DNA from 3 places in the Streptomyces sp. HUAS TT7 genome. Region 3 is predicted to be linked to each of the others. Evidence: riboswitches for the same ligand, from Rfam matches in the RefSeq annotation. Region 3 holds a riboswitch; each other region holds the start of a gene.
The links. Region 3 has a riboswitch for cobalamin ahead of ACSHXC_RS29745 (cobalamin biosynthesis protein). Riboswitches for the same ligand answer to the same signal wherever they lie in the genome.
Positions count from the first base shown of each region.

Region 1: another riboswitch for cobalamin. It lies ahead of ACSHXC_RS13185 (ribonucleoside-diphosphate reductase subunit alpha); the one in region 3 lies ahead of ACSHXC_RS29745 (cobalamin biosynthesis protein).
Region 2: another riboswitch for cobalamin. It lies ahead of ACSHXC_RS27900 (HoxN/HupN/NixA family nickel/cobalt transporter); the one in region 3 lies ahead of ACSHXC_RS29745 (cobalamin biosynthesis protein).

Region 1 covers NZ_CP196175.1:2,972,255-2,978,389, reverse strand. Annotated here, with positions in the region: gene ACSHXC_RS13190 (ribonucleotide-diphosphate reductase subunit beta) at 1-68, opposite strand, end outside; gene ACSHXC_RS13185 (ribonucleoside-diphosphate reductase subunit alpha) at 68-2,443, opposite strand; cobalamin riboswitch at 2,570-2,698, opposite strand; gene ACSHXC_RS13180 (Uma2 family endonuclease) at 2,835-3,419, shown strand; gene mctP (monocarboxylate uptake permease MctP) at 3,490-5,109, opposite strand; gene ACSHXC_RS13170 (DUF3311 domain-containing protein) at 5,106-5,381, opposite strand; gene ACSHXC_RS13165 (GntR family transcriptional regulator) at 5,512-6,135, opposite strand, start outside.
Region 2 covers NZ_CP196175.1:6,199,209-6,205,343, forward strand. Annotated here, with positions in the region: gene ACSHXC_RS27885 (Gfo/Idh/MocA family protein) at 1-557, shown strand, start outside; gene ACSHXC_RS27890 (arsenate reductase family protein) at 765-1,124, opposite strand; gene ACSHXC_RS27895 (hypothetical protein) at 1,243-1,524, shown strand; cobalamin riboswitch at 1,717-1,914, shown strand; gene ACSHXC_RS27900 (HoxN/HupN/NixA family nickel/cobalt transporter) at 1,944-3,056, shown strand; gene ACSHXC_RS27905 (ABC transporter ATP-binding protein) at 3,089-4,981, opposite strand; gene ACSHXC_RS27910 (hypothetical protein) at 5,356-6,135, shown strand, end outside.
Region 3 covers NZ_CP196175.1:6,612,468-6,618,602, reverse strand. Annotated here, with positions in the region: gene ACSHXC_RS29760 (lysozyme) at 1-747, shown strand, start outside; gene ACSHXC_RS29755 (anion permease) at 878-2,146, shown strand; gene ACSHXC_RS29750 (hypothetical protein) at 2,179-2,400, shown strand; cobalamin riboswitch at 2,502-2,640, shown strand; gene ACSHXC_RS29745 (cobalamin biosynthesis protein) at 2,739-3,695, shown strand; gene ACSHXC_RS29740 (cobyric acid synthase) at 3,677-5,245, shown strand; gene ACSHXC_RS29735 (putative cobaltochelatase) at 5,298-6,135, shown strand, end outside.

The DNA.
Region 1 (6,135 bases), 3.6 Mb from region 3:
TAGCGCATGGGGCGAAGAGTCAGCTCGAAGCCCGGGTCGAGAAGGTTCTTGTGTTCGGTGTTGCTCATTACTGGCAGGCCTCGCAGGACTCGGGGTTTTCGAGCGAGCAGGCGATCGCGTCGGCGTCGGGGGCCGCCTGCTGGACTGGGATGGTGGGGGTGGCCTGGGCGGCGCGGGCGATCTTCGTCGCCGGGCGCGAGCGCAGGTAGTACGTCGTCTTCAGGCCCTGCTTCCAGGCGTACGCGTACATCGACGACAGCTTGCCGATGGTGGGCGTCTCCAGGAACAGGTTCAGGGACTGCGACTGGTCGAGGAACGGGGTGCGGGCGGCGGCCATGTCGATGAGGCCGCGCTGCGGGATCTCCCACGCCGTGCGGTACAGCGCGCGCACTTCGGCCGGGATCCAGCCGAAGTCCTGCACCGAGCCGCTCGCCTCGCGCAGCGCCTCGCGGGACTGGGCGTCCCATACGCCGAGCTTCTTGAGCTCCTCCACCAAGTAGCCGTTGACCTGGAGGAATTCACCGCTCAGCGTCTCGCGCTTGAAGAGGTTGGAGACCTGCGGCTCGATGCACTCGTACACGCCGGCGATGGACGCGATGGTCGCGGTCGGGGCGATCGCGAGGAGCAGCGAGTTGCGCATGCCGACCTTGGCGATACGTTCCCGCAGGGCCGCCCAGCGCTCCGGCCAGGTCAGCTCGACGTCGTAGTGGTCGGGGTGCAGCACGCCGCGCGCGGTGCGGGTCTTGTCCCAGGCCGGCAGCGGGCCGTTGCGCTCGGCGAGGTCGGTGGAGGCCTCGTACGCGGTCAGCATGATCCGCTCGGAGAGCTGGGTGGAGAGGGCCTTCGCCTCGGGGGAGTCGAAGGGCAGGCGCAGCTTGAAGAAGACGTCCTGCAGACCCATCGCGCCCAGGCCCACCGGGCGCCACTTGGCGTTGGAGCGGCCGGCCTGCTCGGTCGGGTAGAAGTTGATGTCGACGACCCGGTCGAGGAAGGTCACGGCGGTGCGGACGGTCGCGTCCAGACGCTCCCAGTCGATGCCGTCGCCCACGACGAACGCGCCGAGGTTGACCGAGCCGAGGTTGCAGACGGCCGTCTCGCCGTCGTCCGTCACCTCCAGGATCTCGGTGCACAGGTTGGAGGAGTGGACCGTGTGGCCCGGCTCGGCCGTCTGGTTGGCGGTGCGGTTGGAGGCGTCCTTGAACGTCATCCAGCCGTTGCCGGTCTGCGCGAGGGTGCGCATCATGCGGCCGTACAGGTCCCGGGCCGGCATGGTCTTCTGGGCGAGCCCGGCGGCCTCTGCCTTGCGGTAGGCGGCGTCGAACTCCTCGCCCCACAGGTCGACGAGCTCGGGCACGTCGGCGGGCGAGAACAGCGACCACTGGGCGTCGGCGTCGACCCGGCGCATGAACTCGTCGGGGATCCAGTGCGCGAGGTTCAGGTTGTGCGTACGGCGCTGGTCCTCACCGGTGTTGTCGCGCAGCTCCAGGAACTCCTCGATGTCGGAGTGCCAGGTCTCCAGGTACACCGCGGCCGCGCCCTTGCGCCGGCCGCCCTGGTTGACCGCGGCCACCGACGCGTCGAGGGTCTTGAGGAACGGGACGATGCCGTTGGAGTGGCCGTTGGTGCCCCGGATCAGCGAACCGCGGCCGCGGATGCGGGAGTACGAGAGACCGATGCCGCCGGCGTGCTTCGAGAGCCGGGCGACCTGGTGGTAGCGGTCGTAGATCGAGTCGAGCTCGTCCAGCGGCGAGTCGAGCAGGTAGCAGGACGACATCTGGGGGTGCCGGGTGCCGGAGTTGAAGAGCGTGGGGGAGGACGGCAGGTAGTCCAGGCGGCTCATCAGGCCGTACAGGGACGCCACTTCGTCCAGGGCGCGGACCGACTCGTCCTCGGCGAGGCCGGACGCCACGCGCAGCATGAAGTGCTGGGGGGTCTCGACGACCTTGCGGGTGATCGGGTGGCGCAGCAGGTAGCGGGAGTAGAGGGTGCGCAGGCCGAAGTAGCCGAAGCGGTCGTCGGCGCCGTCGGCGAGGGCCGCGTCCACCAGCGCGTCGAGGCGGGCGGTGTGGGCGTCGACGAACTCGGCGGTGCGGTCGGCGATCAGGCCCTCGCGGTGGCCGACCGCGACCGAGGCGGAGAACGACACCGCGCCCTGGGTCGCGGCCTCTTCGGCGATGGTGATGGTCAGGAGCCGGGCGGCGAGGCGGGAGTACGCCGGGTCCTCGGAGATGAGCCCCGCGGCCGCCTCGGTGGCCAGCTCGCGCAGCTCGGCCTCGTCGGAACGGGCGTTGCGGCCCCGCAGCGCGGCGGCGGCGACCCGGCCGGGGTCGGTGTCCGCGAGGTCGGCGGTGAGATCGGTCAGGGTCCGCAGCAGCGCGGTCCCCGGGGCATCCGCCAACTCTTCGGTGATCGCTGAAGCGGGATCCGCAGGGGCGATGGTCACGTGGGGGCACTCCCTCGCTCGGCACGGGGCCCTTCGGAGGAGGCGTCGGCGCGCGTCGGGGCAGCCCTGAGCGCGTCGTCCACCGGCCCAACCGCGAGGCCCGGACGTCTGGCATCCGGTTCGGTCGACCCGGACGCGCCATCGGCAGGTCCTCGGACTCGACCGGCACAAAGACGTACAGGTCATACCGTTGCGGGACAGTTCCGGATTCGAACCGGATTCCCCTGCGGCGACAGCGAGGACGAGCATACATGTGGGGGGCGCTGTCAGCGGCACCCCCCACATGTTGTGTCGTTGTGTTCGTGAGGGGGGGGCAACGGATGGAAGCCGGGCAAGTGTCAGCGGCCTCCGCTATCGTCGATGACAGACCGTCGAGGAAGGGGAGTGAGGCATGGTCGTCATGACTTACCGGGCCCAGATGCAGACCGAAGACTTCGAGACCCTCGCGCGCATAGGTGCCCGCGAGATCGAGGGGCTGCGGCTTGAATTCATTGACGGGAAGCTGGGGGTCAAGGCCGTGCCGGACGGGGACCACGACCGAATCGTTCTGTGGCTGGCTCGCATCTGTATGCAGCATCGGCCTGAGCTGTGGCTTCACGTCGAGCGGGGGTTGGCAGTTCAGGAATACCGTTCGGGTCGCGCGCGCCCGGACGCGTCCATGGCTCCGGACGACGCGTTTGTGGGGCAGGGGGAGTGGGCTGATCCGGCACCCGTCCTCATGGTTGTCGAGGTCACCTCGTACGACGCCGACACGGACGCGCGTGATCGAAACGAGAAGCCGCGCGCCTACGCAGAGACCGGAATCCCTGTGTACCTCCTCATCGACCGGGAGCGCTGCGAGGTCACCGTCCGCAGCGAGCCTGACGGCATGCGTTACGAGAGCATCCGCACCGTGCCCTTCGGTAAGGACATCGAGCTGCCCGAGCCCGTGGGCATCACCCTCCAGACCGAGCAGCTCAAGGACTGGGTGCGCTGAGCACCGCACGCAAAAGGGCCGCCGCATCCCTCTTGGATGTGGCGGCCCTTCCGCGTAGCAACGGGCAGACTCAGTGCGCCGAGCCCGCCGTCGCCGGGGGGAGTTCCGTGGCCACGCCCGGGTCGCCGGCGTCCGCCGTGTAGTCGGCGGGGGAGGTCTCGTCGATGCCGTCGGGGGCCTTCAGGGCGCGCAGGACGACGGTGAGGACCACCGTCACCACCACGTTCAGGACGAACGCGGTGAGGCCGATGTAGCCGATCTCGCCGATGCCCGGGATCTCCTTCGAGGAGCCGCCGAAGTGCTTCTGGGTGGGCGAGGCCACTCCGTACGCGGCTAGGGTGCCGTAGACCATGCCGACCGCCCAGCCCGCGAGCAGCGCCCAGCGGTGGAACCAGCGGGTGAACAGGCCGCCGACCAGGGCCGGGAAGGTCTGCAGGATCCAGATGCCGCCCAGGAGCTGGAAGTTGATGGCGACCGTCTTGTCCATGGTCAGGACGAAGACCAGCGCGCCGACCTTCACCACCAGCGAGACCAGCTTGGAGACCTTGGCCTCCTGCGCGGGCGTCGCGTCCGGCTTGAGGAAGTCCTTGTAGATGTTGCGGGTGAAAAGGTTCGCGGCCGCGATCGACATGATCGCCGCCGGGACCAGCGCGCCGATGCCGATCGCCGCGAAGGCGACGCCCGCGAACCAGTCCGGGAACATGTCCTCGAAGAGCTGGGGGATCGCCAGCTGGCCGTTCTTGACCTTGACCCCGGCCGCGATCGCCATGAAGCCGAGCAGCGCGAGCAGGCCCAGCATCAGCGAGTACAGCGGCAGGATCGTGGTGTTGCGGCGGATCACGTTGCGGCTGCGCGAGGACAGCGTCGCGGTGATCGAGTGCGGGTACATGAACAGCGCGAGCGCCGAGCCGAGCGCGAGCGTCGCGTACGTCCACTGGCTCGACTCGCCGGGCGCGATCGCGCCGGTCGGCTTGCCGCCGGGCGGGCCCGCGAACTTGTGCTGCGCCGCGCTGAAGATCGCGTCGAAGCCGCCCAGCTTGATCGGGATGTAGATGATTGCCACCGCGATGACGAGGTAGATCAGGCCGTCCTTCACGAATGCGATCAGCGCGGGCGCGCGCAGGCCGGACGAGTACGTGTACGCCGCGAGCACCGCGAACGCGATGAGCAGCGGCAGGTCCTTGACGAACCAGTTGTCGGACTCGCCGCCCACGCCCATGACGTCCAACACGGCCTGGATGCCGACCAGTTGGAGCGCGATGTACGGCATCGTCGCGAGGATGCCGGTGACCGCGACCGCGAGGGACAGGCCCTTGGAGCCGAACCGGCCCCGCACGAAGTCCGAGGTGGTGACGTAGCCGTGCTTGTGCGAGACCGACCACAGGCGCGGCAGGAAGGTGAAGATCAGCGGGTACACGAGGATCGTGTACGGCACGGCGAAGAAGCCCGCCGCGCCCGCCGCGTAGATCGCCGCCGGGACCGCCACGAACGTATAGGCCGTGTAGAGGTCGCCGCCGAGCAGGAACCAGGTGACCCAGGTGCCGAACGACCGCCCGCCCAGGCCCCATTCGTCCAGGCTGGCCTCGTTCTCGGCCTTGCGCCAGCGCGCGGCCATGAAGCCTATGACCGTGACGGCCAGGAAGAAGAAGATGAAGACGCCGAGCGCGACGCCGTTCACGCCGTCCTTCACTTGGACGCACCCCCCTGCTTGTCGGACGTGGAGGCGGTGCGCGAGCGCTGGTCGTGCTGCCACAGCTTGTACGCGACCATCGTGAGCGCGGTCGAGATCAGCACCCAGAGCATCTGGTACCAGTAGAAGAACGGGATGCCGCCGAGCACCGGGTCGGTCTTGGCGTACGAGCTCACCCACAGCATCGCCACGAAGGGCGCGATCAGGCAGAGCGCGATGACCACGCGCAAGGGCGTGATCACCGGTCTCTTCACTTCTGTCGAATCCGGCATTGGTGGCTCCGTCCCCTCACGATCACCTGTGCGTTGGATCACTTGTAATGCGCAGGAAATCTAGGGGAGAGATTCGGTCAAGGGAACCCCCGTCCGGATTCCGGACGGCTCAACGGCCGGGAGGGCGCGCTCAGTCGGCCGGCCGCTTGAGGCGGGCCACGAACTTGTACCGGTCGCCCCGGTACACCGATCGCACCCACTCCACCGGTTCGCCCTGGCCGTCCAGGGAGTGCCGCGACAGCATCAGCATCGGCAGGCCGACATCGGTGCCGAGCAGCCCGGCCTCGCGCGGGGTGGCGAGCGATGTCTCGATGGTCTCCTCGGCCTCCGCGAGGTGCACCCCGTACACCTCGGCGAGCGCGGTGTAGAGAGAGGTGTACTTGACCAGCGAGCGGCGCAGCGCCGGGAAGCGCTTGGCGGACAGGTGGGTGGTCTCGATGGCCATCGGCTCGCCGCTCGCCAGGCGCAGCCGCTCGATGCGCAGGACGCGGCCGCCCGCGGTGATGTCGAGCAGCCCGGCGAGGGTGTCGTCGGCGGTGACGTAGCCGATGTCGAGGAGCTGGGAGGTCGGCTCCAGGCCCTGGGCGCGCATGTCCTCGGTGTACGAGGAGAGTTGGAGCGGCTGGGAGACCTTCGGCTTGGCGACGAACGTGCCCTTGCCCTGGATGCGCTCCAGGCGGCCCTCGACGACCAGTTCCTGGAGGGCCTGGCGCACGGTGGTGCGGGAGGTGTCGAACTCGGCGGCGAGGGTGCG
Region 2 (6,135 bases), 410 kb from region 3:
CCCGGGTCGCCTCCGTCGTCTTCTTCACGCTGCGGTTCGCGAAGGAGACCGCGGCGTGGGTGGCCCAACAGGCCGCCGTGGACGGCTGGTTCACCGGACGGGCCCAGTGGTACGGGTCGCTGTTCACTCCGGGCGCGGAGCGCGGTCCGTACGCCGCGTCGCCCTGGCGGGGTGAGAAGGGAGCGCTCTGGGACGTGGGCCCGCACGCGCTCGCCGTGCTGACCGGGGTGCTCGGCGAGGTGACCGCGCTGACGGCCGCGGCGGGCCCCGGCGACACCGCGCACCTGATCCTGCGCCACACCTCGGGCGCCTCCAGTACCGCCGACCTGAGCTTCACCGCACCCCCGGCGGCCGCGGGCGTCGAGGTCTCGGTACTGGGCGAGTCGGGCGCGGAGGTGATGCCGGGCTGGGGCGGCGCGCTGGACGCGTTCGCGGGAGCGATCGACGCCCTGCTGGACGCGGCCCGAACCGGGGTGCCGCACCCGTGCGACGTACGGTTCGGGGCACGCATCACGGAGCTGCTGGCGGACGCGGAGGCGCAGTTGGGCAGGGGCTGAGCGGACTTGTGGAAGCCGACTGCGGTACCTGCATCCTGCTAGGGGCGCGGGGCTGTGACATGGTGCGGCTCCGCCGCGATGGGGTCCCCTGTTCATGAGGGAGAAACCGAGAGCTTGGGGGAGCGACCGGCCACAGCCGGTCCGCAGCCGAAAACCGGCACCCCGCGAGGGGGCCGCACCCCGCACGGGAAGCCGCTCCCCGCGAACTCAGCGGGACAGCGCGTCGCGCACGGCCTCGTCGGTGCGGGCAACCACCGCAGACCCGTCGTCCGCCGTGATGATCGGCCGCTGAATCAGCTTGGGGTGCTCGGCGAGCGCGGAAACCCACCGCTCGCGGGAGTCGGCGTCGCGAGGCCAGTCCCCCAGTCCCAGCTCCTTCGCCGCGGCCTCCTGCGTGCGCGTGATGTCCCACGGTTCGAGGCCGAGCCGGTCGAGCACGGCCCGGATCTCGTCGGGCGAGGGCACGTCTTCGAGGTAGCGGCGCACCGTGTACTCGGCGCCCTCAGCGTCCAGCAGGTCCACCGCGCTGCGGCACTTCGAACAGGCCGGGTTGATCCAGATCTCCATGCCCGCCAGGCTACCCGCGGTCCGCCCCCAAAGCCCGGCTGGCCAGGGCCGATTGTCAGTGCCCCCCAGTAAAATTGAGGCAGTAAGTGAGGGTTCCCGACTGCCCAGGAGGATGCCCATGACCGCTGCCGTACTCACCTCGCACGCCCCGAAACAGTTGTCCCTCCAGCCTCTTCACAAGGTGCCGCTTCCCGCCGGGCGTCCGCGCGTGTGGTACGAGTCCCACAACCGGCGTCTGAAGGCCATGCGACTGGCCATCGCCCTGCTCGACACGGGGGTGTACCGGCCGGAGCAGGCGCCGGACCGCAAGATACGCACCGTGGCCGCGCTCATCGGAGTGCACCCGCCGTCGGAGACGACCTGCCGGATGGTGCGTGCGCTGATCTACGACGGGCGCTGAGCCCCGCACCACGGCCCGGTCACGCCTTCGGGAAGCCGCAGGCGTGATCCGGGCCGGCCGTCAACTCCCTACGGCTGCTGCGGGCGGCCGGAGCGGATGCGTGCGCGCATCCTCGCAGGGCCGTGCCCGGGTGGCCCGTGTGATCTTCGATACCGGCACAGGTGTGCAGGTAGGCAGGCAACTCCCCAGCGTCTAGGGTGACCGGGCCGTGGTGTTCGGGAAGACCGGTGCGAAACCGGAGCGGCCCTCGCCACTGTGATCGGGTTCCCCGGGTTCCGGGGAGCCGCCGTCCCCTTGTGACGCCACTGGCCAGGATCCATCTGCCCGGGAAGGCCGGGACGGAGGCACCCGCCCGTCAGCCAGGAGACCGGCCGCGGCATCTCACGAAGTGATCCACGAGGTGCTGGAGCGTGACCCGCATGACCCTGCCCATTCGCACATCCCCCGAGACGGGCGCCGCCGCCGCGCCGTCCTTCCACTGGCGGCGCGAGGACACCGTCCGCACCGCCGTCCTGCTCGCGGTGATAGCCGCCCTCCATGTCGTCGCCTTCGGCGTCCTGTTCCTGCTGGTGGCCCCCGAGCACTACGCGGTCGGCACCAAGACGTACGGCATCGGCCTCGGCATCACCGCGTACACCCTCGGCATGCGGCACGCCTTCGACGCCGACCACATCGCGGCCATCGACAACACCACCCGCAAACTGATGGCCGACGGCAAGCGGCCGGTGTCCGTGGGCTTCTGGTTCGCGCTCGGCCACTCCAGCGTGGTCGTGGTCCTCACGGCCCTGGTGGCGGGCGGCGCCCAGCTCGCGGGCACCCTGATGAACGAGGACTCCACCACCCACCAGGTGATGGGCGTGGTGGGAACCACCGCCTCCGGCTCCTTCCTCTACCTCATCGCGGCCCTCAACCTGGTGGCCCTGTTCGGCATCCTGAAGGTGTTCCGGGCCATGCGGGCGGGTGCGTACGACGAGAAGGAGCTCGAAGCGCACCTGGACTCGCGGGGCTTCATGAACCGCATCCTGGGCCGCTTCACCAGGTCCATCTCGCGGCCCGGCCAGATGTTCCCGCTCGGCTTCCTCTTCGGCCTCGGCTTCGACACCGCGACCGAGGTCACCCTGATGGTGATGGCCGGCACCGGCGCCGCCGCCGGACTGCCCTGGTACGCGATCCTGTGCCTGCCGCTGCTGTTCGCGGCCGGGATGAGCCTCTTCGACACCCTCGACGGCACGTTCATGAACTTCGCCTACCAGTGGGCGTTCTCGAACCCGGTCCGCAAGGTCTACTACAACCTCACCATCACCGGCCTGTCGATCGCGGTGGCCTTCTTCATCGGCACCATCGAACTGGTCGGCGTCCTGCACGAGAAGCTCGACCTCACCGACCCGGTCAGCGGCTGGATCGCCGGCCTCAACCTGGACAACGTCGGCTTCGTCATCGTCGGCCTGTTCGTGGTGGTGTGGGCGGCCGCGCTGGCGTACTGGCGCCTTGGCAAGGTCGAGCAGAAGTGGGCGGCGGGCCCGGGTGCGTGAGGGGCCGGCCTTTTGCATAGGCCCCGGTGCGTTTACGCACCCTCCCGCTGCCCCGGCACTCCTCCCCGGTCGTTCTGGAGCGTCCACAGCTCCTTGAACAGGCCTTCGTCTGCGACGAGTTGGGTGAAGGTGCCCTCCTGGATGACGCGGCCCCGGTCGAGGACGACGATGCGGTCCGCGATGGCGACGTTCGCGAGGCGGTGGGTCACCAGGACCACCGCCCGGTCACGGGCGATCGTGCGCAGGCCGGTGAAGATGCGGTGCTCGGCGCGCGCGTCAAGGGCGCTCGTGGGCTCGTCCATCACGAGCAGCCCGGCCGGGCGGTGGAAGGCCCGCGCGATCGCGATCCGCTGCCACTGCCCGCCGGACAGCTCCACACCCCCGAACCACTCCCGCGCGAGCAGCGTGTCGAGCCCGCTGCGCAGCCCGTCGACGACCTCCGCAGCGCCGGAGTGGGCGGCGGCCCGGCGCACCGACTCGTCGCCCCCGTGCGGCTGCCCCAGCGTGATGTTGTCGCGCGCGGACATCGGCCAGTGCGCGAAGTCCTGCGGCACGACGGCGGTCTGCCGCCACAGGGCCAGCGGATCGCACCGCTCCACCCCGACCCCGTCCCAGGTCACCGCCCCTTCGCTGGGCAGATAAAGGCCGGTGAGCAGCTTGCTGAGGGTGGTCTTGCCGGACCCGTTCTCGCCGACGAGCGCCAGCACCTCGCCCTTGCGCACCTCGACCGTCACCTTCTCCAGGGCGGGCCGCTCGCTGCCGGGATAGCGGTACGTCAGCGACTCGGCCCGTACGACGTCCGGCGCGGGCGGCGCCAGTGTGCCGCGCGCCATCCGGTGCCCGCCGGCCTCCTCGATGAACTCCGCCCAGTCGTCCAGGTACAGCCCGGTCCGGAACAGCCGCGTCCCGTACCCGACGACACCGTGCAGCGAGGAGGCGACCGTGCGCAGCGCGAACACCGCGGTGCCCGCCGACGCCACCGACATCCGCCCCGACCCGAGCAGCCAGGCGAGCGCGCCCCACACCAGGCCCGCCGCGAGCCCGCCCGCCAGGGCGCCGGTCACCGAGTAACGGGCGCCCTGGTGCACGGCCTTGTCGGTCGCCGCGTCTACCCGCCGCCCGATCGCCCGGTACCGGTCGAGCAGGAAGTCCGCCATCGTGCAGGACCGCAGCTGGTCGGCGGTGTCCTTGTCGATCACGAACCAGCGCAGCAGACTCAGCGTGCGCCGCTCGGCGCTCATCGCCCGCGACGCCTCGTAGTGCACCCGCGCGGCCTTCACCCCGGCGATGCCCTGCGGCAGCGCGGCGAGCAGGAGCAGGGGGAGCAGCGCCGGATGAAGGACGGTCACGACCCCGGCCGCCGCGACCAGTGAGGCCACGCACGCCATCAGGTCCTGCGAGTCGGTGAGCAGTTGCTGGGCGACCTCGGCGCCCCGGTCGGCCGCCTCGCGCTTGTCGTTGAACCCGGGCTGGTCGTACGCCGACAACTCGGCCTGTACGGCGGCCCCGAGCATCTGCATCTCGGCCTCGCGGGAGATCCGCGGCGAGAGCCGGCCGGAGATGTTCACCACCACGATCCCGAGCAGCGCCCGCAGCCCGGCCGCCCCGGCCAGCACCGCGATGGACGGCAGCGCATCGCGCAGCCGGTGCGCGATGTCGCCGCTCGCGATCAGCGCGGTGATCGTACGCGTCGTGGCGAGCAGCCCGAACGCCTCGAAGAACCCCGAGAGCGCCTGGCAGCAGAGCAGCACGAGCACGGCGCGCCGGTCCACCCGCCAAGCCAGCGCCAGCGCCTTCCGCACGAGCTGAGGCAGCCGCCGCGCCATGGTCCGTGTGGTCACCGGCCGCCGCTGCACCGCCTCCAACGAGCTTGACCGGTACCGCAGTTGCTCATCGACGGGCTGCCCGCCCAACACCTCCGCCATGCCGCCCCCTAGCTAGGAATCCGCCTACTTTCCCGCACGGATCCCCCAAGGGGACCGCCGCGTACGGTGATCCACCCAATGGGGGGACCGAACCGGAAAACGCGCCGAGCCCCGCCGCCCGGGAGGGGCAGCAGGGTTCGGGGTGTCGCGGAGCCGCGGGGGCTTAGATGTCGAAGTACAGCACGGAAGCCATTCTGACCTGCGAGTATGTGACCTTGATGACGGGCCTGGTGCACAACGGGTGCACACTGTGCACCCGCCGGGGCTGCGGACCGGAGGGGCACCATCCGAGCGGCAGTCCACCTACCGGGAGTCCCCTGGGCGCCCATGCGCACTTGCGTGCGCCCGCTCTCCCCTCCATACCGTGACACGCCATGTCAGTACCTGCGGAAAGCATCCTCGCACTACTGCGTCACCAGATCCCCGTACGCGTCAATTCGACAGCCTCGCTGGTGATGGACACCGACAAGGCAGCCACAGCCATCGCCCGCAAACGTGCACGCGAGCGAGGCGAGGAGGAACGAGTTCCTCGTAAGCCCGGGTTGGAACCGCTACAGACGGCCGAACGGAACGATCTTGCCACCACGCCTTGGGAGTTGCTCGGCGTCTTCGCGCGAGCGGCCACTCTGGCTCGTCATGGGCGCGGAAGAGGCTTGGCCGAGCACTGGCAGGCCCTGAAGTACTGCCAGGCCCTGGGAGCCGGTGTCAGTGGCTACCTGGCTCTCACCGAGGAGGGGCAGAACCCAGAACTCTCCTACAGGGGGATGCAGGCCCGGGAGTTGGGACGAGCGCTGGGGTTGGCAGTCGCAGAGCGCACGGTGCGGGCCCGCTTCCCGGATCATCTGGTCTCGACTGTCGATGCCGAGTCGGTCCTGCTGGCTGGATTCGCGCGCTCCGGCCCGCGGCCTTCCCTGGGCGCTCGACCACGGCCTGACTTCTTCATCGAGGCATGGAAGCCCGGCGAACCGTCCCGGCTCTTCGTGGTGACGGTCAACGGAAATCACCAGAAGACGACCAAGAGCACGGGGAAGACTGACCGCTCAGCCTTCAAGCAACTGGCCAGGGCCAGTGAGCGCGCTGAACATTTTCACCTCGCCGAGTGGAACACCACGCCCTGCCTCTTGATGTCCACCGAACTGCTAGCCAAGGAGGGC
Region 3 (6,135 bases):
GCCCGGGTGCGCGGCGCGCTCACGGGGTTCCTGGCCGCGCTGGCGCTGGGCTGTGTGGCGCTCGCGGCGCTGCCCGGCGCCTCCGCCGCGGACAAGCCGCTCGGCCACGACGTCTCCTCGCACCAGAAGAACGTCGACTGGGGCTCGGCGAAGGACCTGGGCGCCTCGTTCGTCTATGTGAAGGCGACCGAGGCGACGTCGTACCGCAATCCCTACTTCGGGCAGCAGTACGACGGCGCCCGGCAGGCGGGTCTGGTGCGCGGGGCCTATCACTTCGCGGTGCCCGACCAGGCGTCCGGCCGGGCGCAGGCCGACTTCTTCGTGCGCCACGGCGGCGACTGGTCGGACGACGGCTGGACGCTGCCGCCCGCGGTCGACCTGGAGCACAACCCGTACGGCAAGGACGCCAAGGACGGCAGCGGCGGCAAGTGCTACGGGCTGAGTCCGGCCGCGATGACCTCCTGGATCGCGGAGTTCAGCGACGAGGTGCAGCTGCTCACCGGCCGCCGCCCGGTGATCTACACGACCGCGGGCTGGTGGAACGACTGCACCGGCCACAACCGGGCCTTCGCCGCGCACCACGCCCTGTGGCTGGCCCGGTACGCCGACACGCCGGGCCCGCTGCCGGCGGGCTGGTCGTACTGGACGTTCTGGCAGTTCCAGAACGGGAGCGGAAGCCTGCCGGGTGACCAGAATCTCTTCAATGGGTCCTTCGGGCAGTTGAAGCGGTTCGCGGCGGGCCGCTGAACGGCTCCAGCCGGCCAACCGGAAGCGAGAAGTGGCCACAGGCACCGACACGCCCGCCCCAGTTCACCTTCCGTTCACTCAGGTTACTTACGTTCGTCCAGCCACTGACGTCGAACGATTGCCTGGGTAAATGGAACACATCACGCTGCTGCTCGCGATTGTGGTCGTGACAGCTCTCGTGTTCGATTTCACGAACGGTTTCCATGACACCGCCAACGCGATGGCCACCACCATCTCGACCGGCGCCCTGAAGCCCAAGACGGCGGTCGCCATGTCCGCCGCGCTCAATCTGGTCGGCGCGTTCCTGTCGGTGGAGGTCGCCAAGACGATCTCCGGCGGGATCATCGACGAAAAAGGCATCAGAACCGAGGTCATCTTCGCGGCCCTGGTCGGTGCCATCCTCTGGAACCTGCTGACCTGGCTGCTCGGTCTGCCCTCCAGCTCCTCGCACGCCCTGTTCGGCGGCCTCATCGGCGCCGCGGTCATGTCGGCCGGATGGTCCTCGGTCAACGGCTCGACCGTGGTCACCAAGGTGCTGCTCCCCGCCGTCGCCGCGCCGATCGTCGCGGGCATCGCCGCGATGCTGGCCACCCGGCTGACGTACCGGCTCAACCGGAACACCGACGAGAAGGCCACCGCCAAGGGCTACCGCGCGGGCCAGATCGCCTCGGCCGGCCTCGTCTCGCTCGCCCACGGCACCAACGACGCCCAGAAGACGATGGGCATCATCACCCTCGCCCTGGTCACCGGCGGTGTGCTGCACCCGGGCGCGAACCCCCCGCTGTGGGTCATCGTCTCGGCCGGTCTGGCCATCGCGATGGGCACCTACCTCGGCGGCTGGCGCATCATCCGCACCATGGGCAAGGGCCTGACCGAGCTGCGCCCGCCGCAGGGCTTCGCCGCCCAGACCGGTGCCGCCACCGTCATCCTGGCCTCCTCGCACATCGGCTTCTCGCTCTCCACCACCCAGGTCTGCTCGGGCTCCGTCATGGGCGCGGGCATCGGCCGCAAGGGCGGCGTGGTCCGCTGGTCCACCGCCTCCCGGATGGCCGTCGCCTGGGTTCTGACGCTGCCGGCCGCCGGACTCGTCGGCGCGGGCGCGGAGTTCCTCACCAAGCAGGGCACCTGGGGCATCGTCGCCGTCGCGATCCTCCTGATCGCCGGTTCGGGCACCATCTGGAAGCTGTCGCGCCGCCAGCCGGTCGACCACCACAACGTCACCGCCGACGAGATCGGCGAGGCCCCCGCGGCCGAGCCCGCCGGTGTCGTCACCACCGCGATCGCCGCGGTCACCCCGCCGCCGACCGCGGCGGCCGCCGCGACCATCGACCTCAAGGCCACGATCCAGGCCCCGGCCCCGGCGGCCCCTGCCGACCCGCCCACCCCGGCGACGGTCTGACCCCGGTTCTCCGGCACAGCTAAGGAATCCTCATGCACATCGACTGGGCAGCTCTCGGCTCCGTCTTCGGCGTCAGCCTCGTGGTGACCGTCGGCCTGGTGGGCCTGTTCACCCTCGGCATCGTCGGCCTCACCAAGCACGAGGCCGCGGCCTCCGGCACCGGCAATGTGGCGCTGGCCCGCACCGGTGCGTACGTCTGCTTCGCGGCCTGCGCGGCGGCCGTCGCGTACGGGATCTATCTGATCGTCGCCTGACCCACGGACATCACCAGAACCGCCCTCCGGTCCGTTCCGGAGGGCGGTTCTGTGTGGCGCCGCGCACTCTCTCGCACCGCAGGTCAACGGCAAGTTGACGGGTGTTCTCGCAGCGTGGTGGACTGCACCGGCCAGCTACGGCGGCAGAAGAGGAAGCCGGTGCGAATCCGGCGCGGTCCCGCCACTGTCACCGGGGAATGATCCCCGCGAGCCAGGAACTCTCACCGCCGGTCACGTCGAACCAGGGCGCGGACACCCTGAGTGAGGACATACCGCCATGCGCGCCTGCCCGTCGAGACATTCCGGCCCCTCCCGCGACGCCCTGACGGGCTGAGCGCATGCGGGCCGATCGCACCTTCGCCTACGGCGCCACGGCCGGACTCATCGGCGACCTCCTGCTCGGCGACCCCCGCCGCGGGCATCCGGTCGCCGCGTTCGGACGCGCGGCCGGCGCCGTCGAACGCGTCCTGTGGCGCGACCACCGCGGCCGGGGCGCACTGCACACTCTGGTGTGCGCGGGCGGCGCCGCGGGCGCTGCCGTCCTTCTTTCCCGCGCCGTACGAGGCCGGCCCGCCGCATCCGTCGCGCTGACCGCCGCCGCCACCTGGACGGTGGTGGGCGGCACCTCGCTCGGCCGCGAGGCGCGGGCGATCGGCGGCGCGCTGGCCGCGGGCGACGTGGAGGTGGCCCGGGAGCGCCTGCCGCACCTGTGCGGGCGCGACCCGCAGTCGCTGGACGCGGACGGCATCGCGCGGGCCGTCGTCGAGTCGGTCGCCGAGAACACCTCGGACGCGGTCGTCGGCGCCCTGGTGTGGGGCGCGCTCGCGGGCGTGCCGGGTCTGGTGGGCTTCCGGGCGGTCAACACGCTGGACGCGATGGTCGGGCACAAGTCGGCCAGATACCGCAGGTACGGCTGGGCCTCGGCGCGCCTGGACGACGTGGCGGGCTGGCCGGGCGCCCGCCTCACCGCCGTCCTCGCGGCGCTGGCGGGCCCGGACGCCAAGGGCGCGGTACGGGCCTGGCGCGCCGATGCCGCCCAGCACCCGAGCCCCAACGCGGGCCCGGTCGAGGCCGCGTTCGCGGGGGCGCTGGGCGTACGGCTCGGCGGCACGCTCTCCTATGCCGGACGCGTCGAGCACCGGCCGGTCCTCAACGGCCCGGGGCGGGCCGTCGAGGTCGCGGACATCGAACGGGCGGTACGGCTCTCGCGCAGGGTGGGCTGGCTGACGCTGGCCGCCTCCGTCGCGACCAGGGCCGCTGTGAGGAAGGGACGTACATGGGTGGCGGGCTGCTGATCGCGGGCACGACCTCGGACGCGGGCAAGAGCGTCGTCACGGCCGGGATCTGCCGCTGGCTGGTGCGCCAGGGCGTCAAGGTCGCGCCCTTCAAGGGCCAGAACATGTCGCTGAACTCGTTCGTCACGCGCGAGGGCGCGGAGATCGGCCGTGCGCAGGCGATGCAGGCGCAGGCGGCGCGCGTGGAGCCGAGCGCGCTCATGAACCCCGTGCTGCTCAAGCCGGGGAGCGACCGCTCCAGCCAGGTCGTGCTCATGGGCAGGCCGGTGGGTGAAATGAGCGCCCGCGGGTTCTTCGGGGCGGCCGGGGGGTCGTCCCTGGGGAAGGCGCTGCACGGGGGACGGCAGCAGACGCTGCTCGGCACCGTCCTGGAGTGCCTGGAGGAGCTTCGGGGCACTTATGACGCCGTGATCTGCGAGGGGGCGGGCAGCCCGGCCGAGATCAATCTGCGGCGTACCGACATCGTCAACATGGGCATCGCGCGGGCCGCGCGGCTGCCCGTCGTCGTGGTCGGCGACATCGACCGGGGCGGCGTGTTCGCCTCGTTCTTCGGGACGACGGCGCTGCTCAGCCCCGAGGACCAGGCGCTGGTCGCCGGCTACGTCGTCAACAAGTTCCGGGGCGATGTGACGCTCCTGGAGCCCGGCATCGAGATGCTGCGCGGCCTCACGGGGCGGCACACCTACGGGATCCTGCCGTACGCCCACGGCCTCGGCATCGACGAGGAGGACGGCCTCAGGGTCTCCCTGCGCGGGGCCGTACGGGAGTCCGTGGTGGCGCCGCCGGTCGGCGAGGACGTGCTGCGGGTCGCCGTCTGTGCCGTTCCGCTGATGTCCAATTTCACCGACGTGGACGCGCTCGCGGCCGAGCCCGGCGTGGTCGTGCGGTTCGTCGACCGGCCCGAGGAGCTCACCGACGCCGACCTCGTGGTGGTACCCGGCACCCGCGGCACGGTCCGCGCCCTGGAGTGGCTGCGCGAGCGCGGCCTCGCGGCGGAACTGGCGCGCAGGGCCGCCGGGGGCCGCCCCGTACTCGGCATCTGCGGCGGGTTCCAGCTGCTCGGCGAGCACATCGAGGACGAGGTCGAGTCGAGGGCGGGCTCGGTCGCCGGTCTCGGGCTGCTTCCGGTACGGGTGCGGTTCGCCGCCGAGAAGACCCTGGCCCGGCCCGTCGGCGAGGCCCTCGGGGAGCCCGTCGAGGGGTACGAGATCCACCACGGGGTGGCCGAGGTCCTGGGCGGGGACACGTTCATCTCTGATGACAATGGACACAGCTTGGACGGATGCCACGTGGGTGCCGTCTGGGGTACGCACTGGCACGGCTCCCTGGAGAGCGACGGGTTCCGGCGCCGGTTCCTCGAACACGTCGCCCGGGCCGCGGGCCGCCGGTTCGTGCCCGCGCCCGACACCTCGTTCGGCGCGCTGCGCGAGGAACAGCTCGACCGGCTCGGCGACCTGATCGAAGAACACGCGGACACCGACGCCCTGTTGCGGCTGATCGAGCAGGGCCCGCCCGCCGGGCTGCCCTTCATCCCGCCGGGGGCGCCATGAGCACCCCCGCGAGCCCGCGGCGTACAGCACTACTCGAAGGAGAGATCGGCACATGAGCACCCGGTATCCGTTCACCGCCGTCGTCGGCATGGACGACCTGCGCCTCGCGCTGCTCCTGAACGCGGTGAGCCCGGCCGTGGGCGGCGTGCTCGTGCGCGGCGAGAAGGGCACGGCGAAGAGCACCGCCGTACGTGCCCTTGCCGATCTGCTGCCCGAGGTAGGGGTCGTGGCGGGCTGCCGCTTCAGCTGCGATCCGGCCGCGCCCGACGCGCAGTGCCCGGACGGGCCGCACGAGAGCAGTCCCGGCACCGCCCGCGCGGCGCGCATGGTCGAGCTCCCGGTGGGCGCGTCCGAGGACCGTCTGGTGGGCGCGCTCGACATCGAGCGGGCGCTCGGCGAGGGCGTGAAGGCCTTCGAGCCGGGGCTGCTCGCGGACGCGCACCGCGGCATCCTGTACGTCGACGAGGTCAACCTCCTGCACGACCACCTCATCGACCTGCTCCTCGACGCCGCCGCCATGGGCTCGTCCTATGTCGAGCGCGAGGGCGTCTCGGTGCGGCACGCCGCACGGTTCCTGCTCGTCGGCACGATGAACCCCGAAGAGGGCGAGCTGCGGCCGCAGTTGCTCGACCGGTTCGGCCTGACCGTCGAGGTCGCGGCCTCGCGCGAGCCCGAGCAGCGGGTCGAGGTCGTGCGGCGCCGTCTCGCGTACGACGACGACCCGGCCGCGTTCGCCGCCCGCTGGGCGGACGAGGAGGGCGCGCTGCGCCAACGCATCGTTGCGGCACGGGAGTTGCTGCCCTCGGTCGTGCTCGGCGACGCGGTGCTGCTCCAGATCGCCGCCACCTGCGCCGCGTTCGAGGTGGACGGCATGCGCGCCGACATCGTGA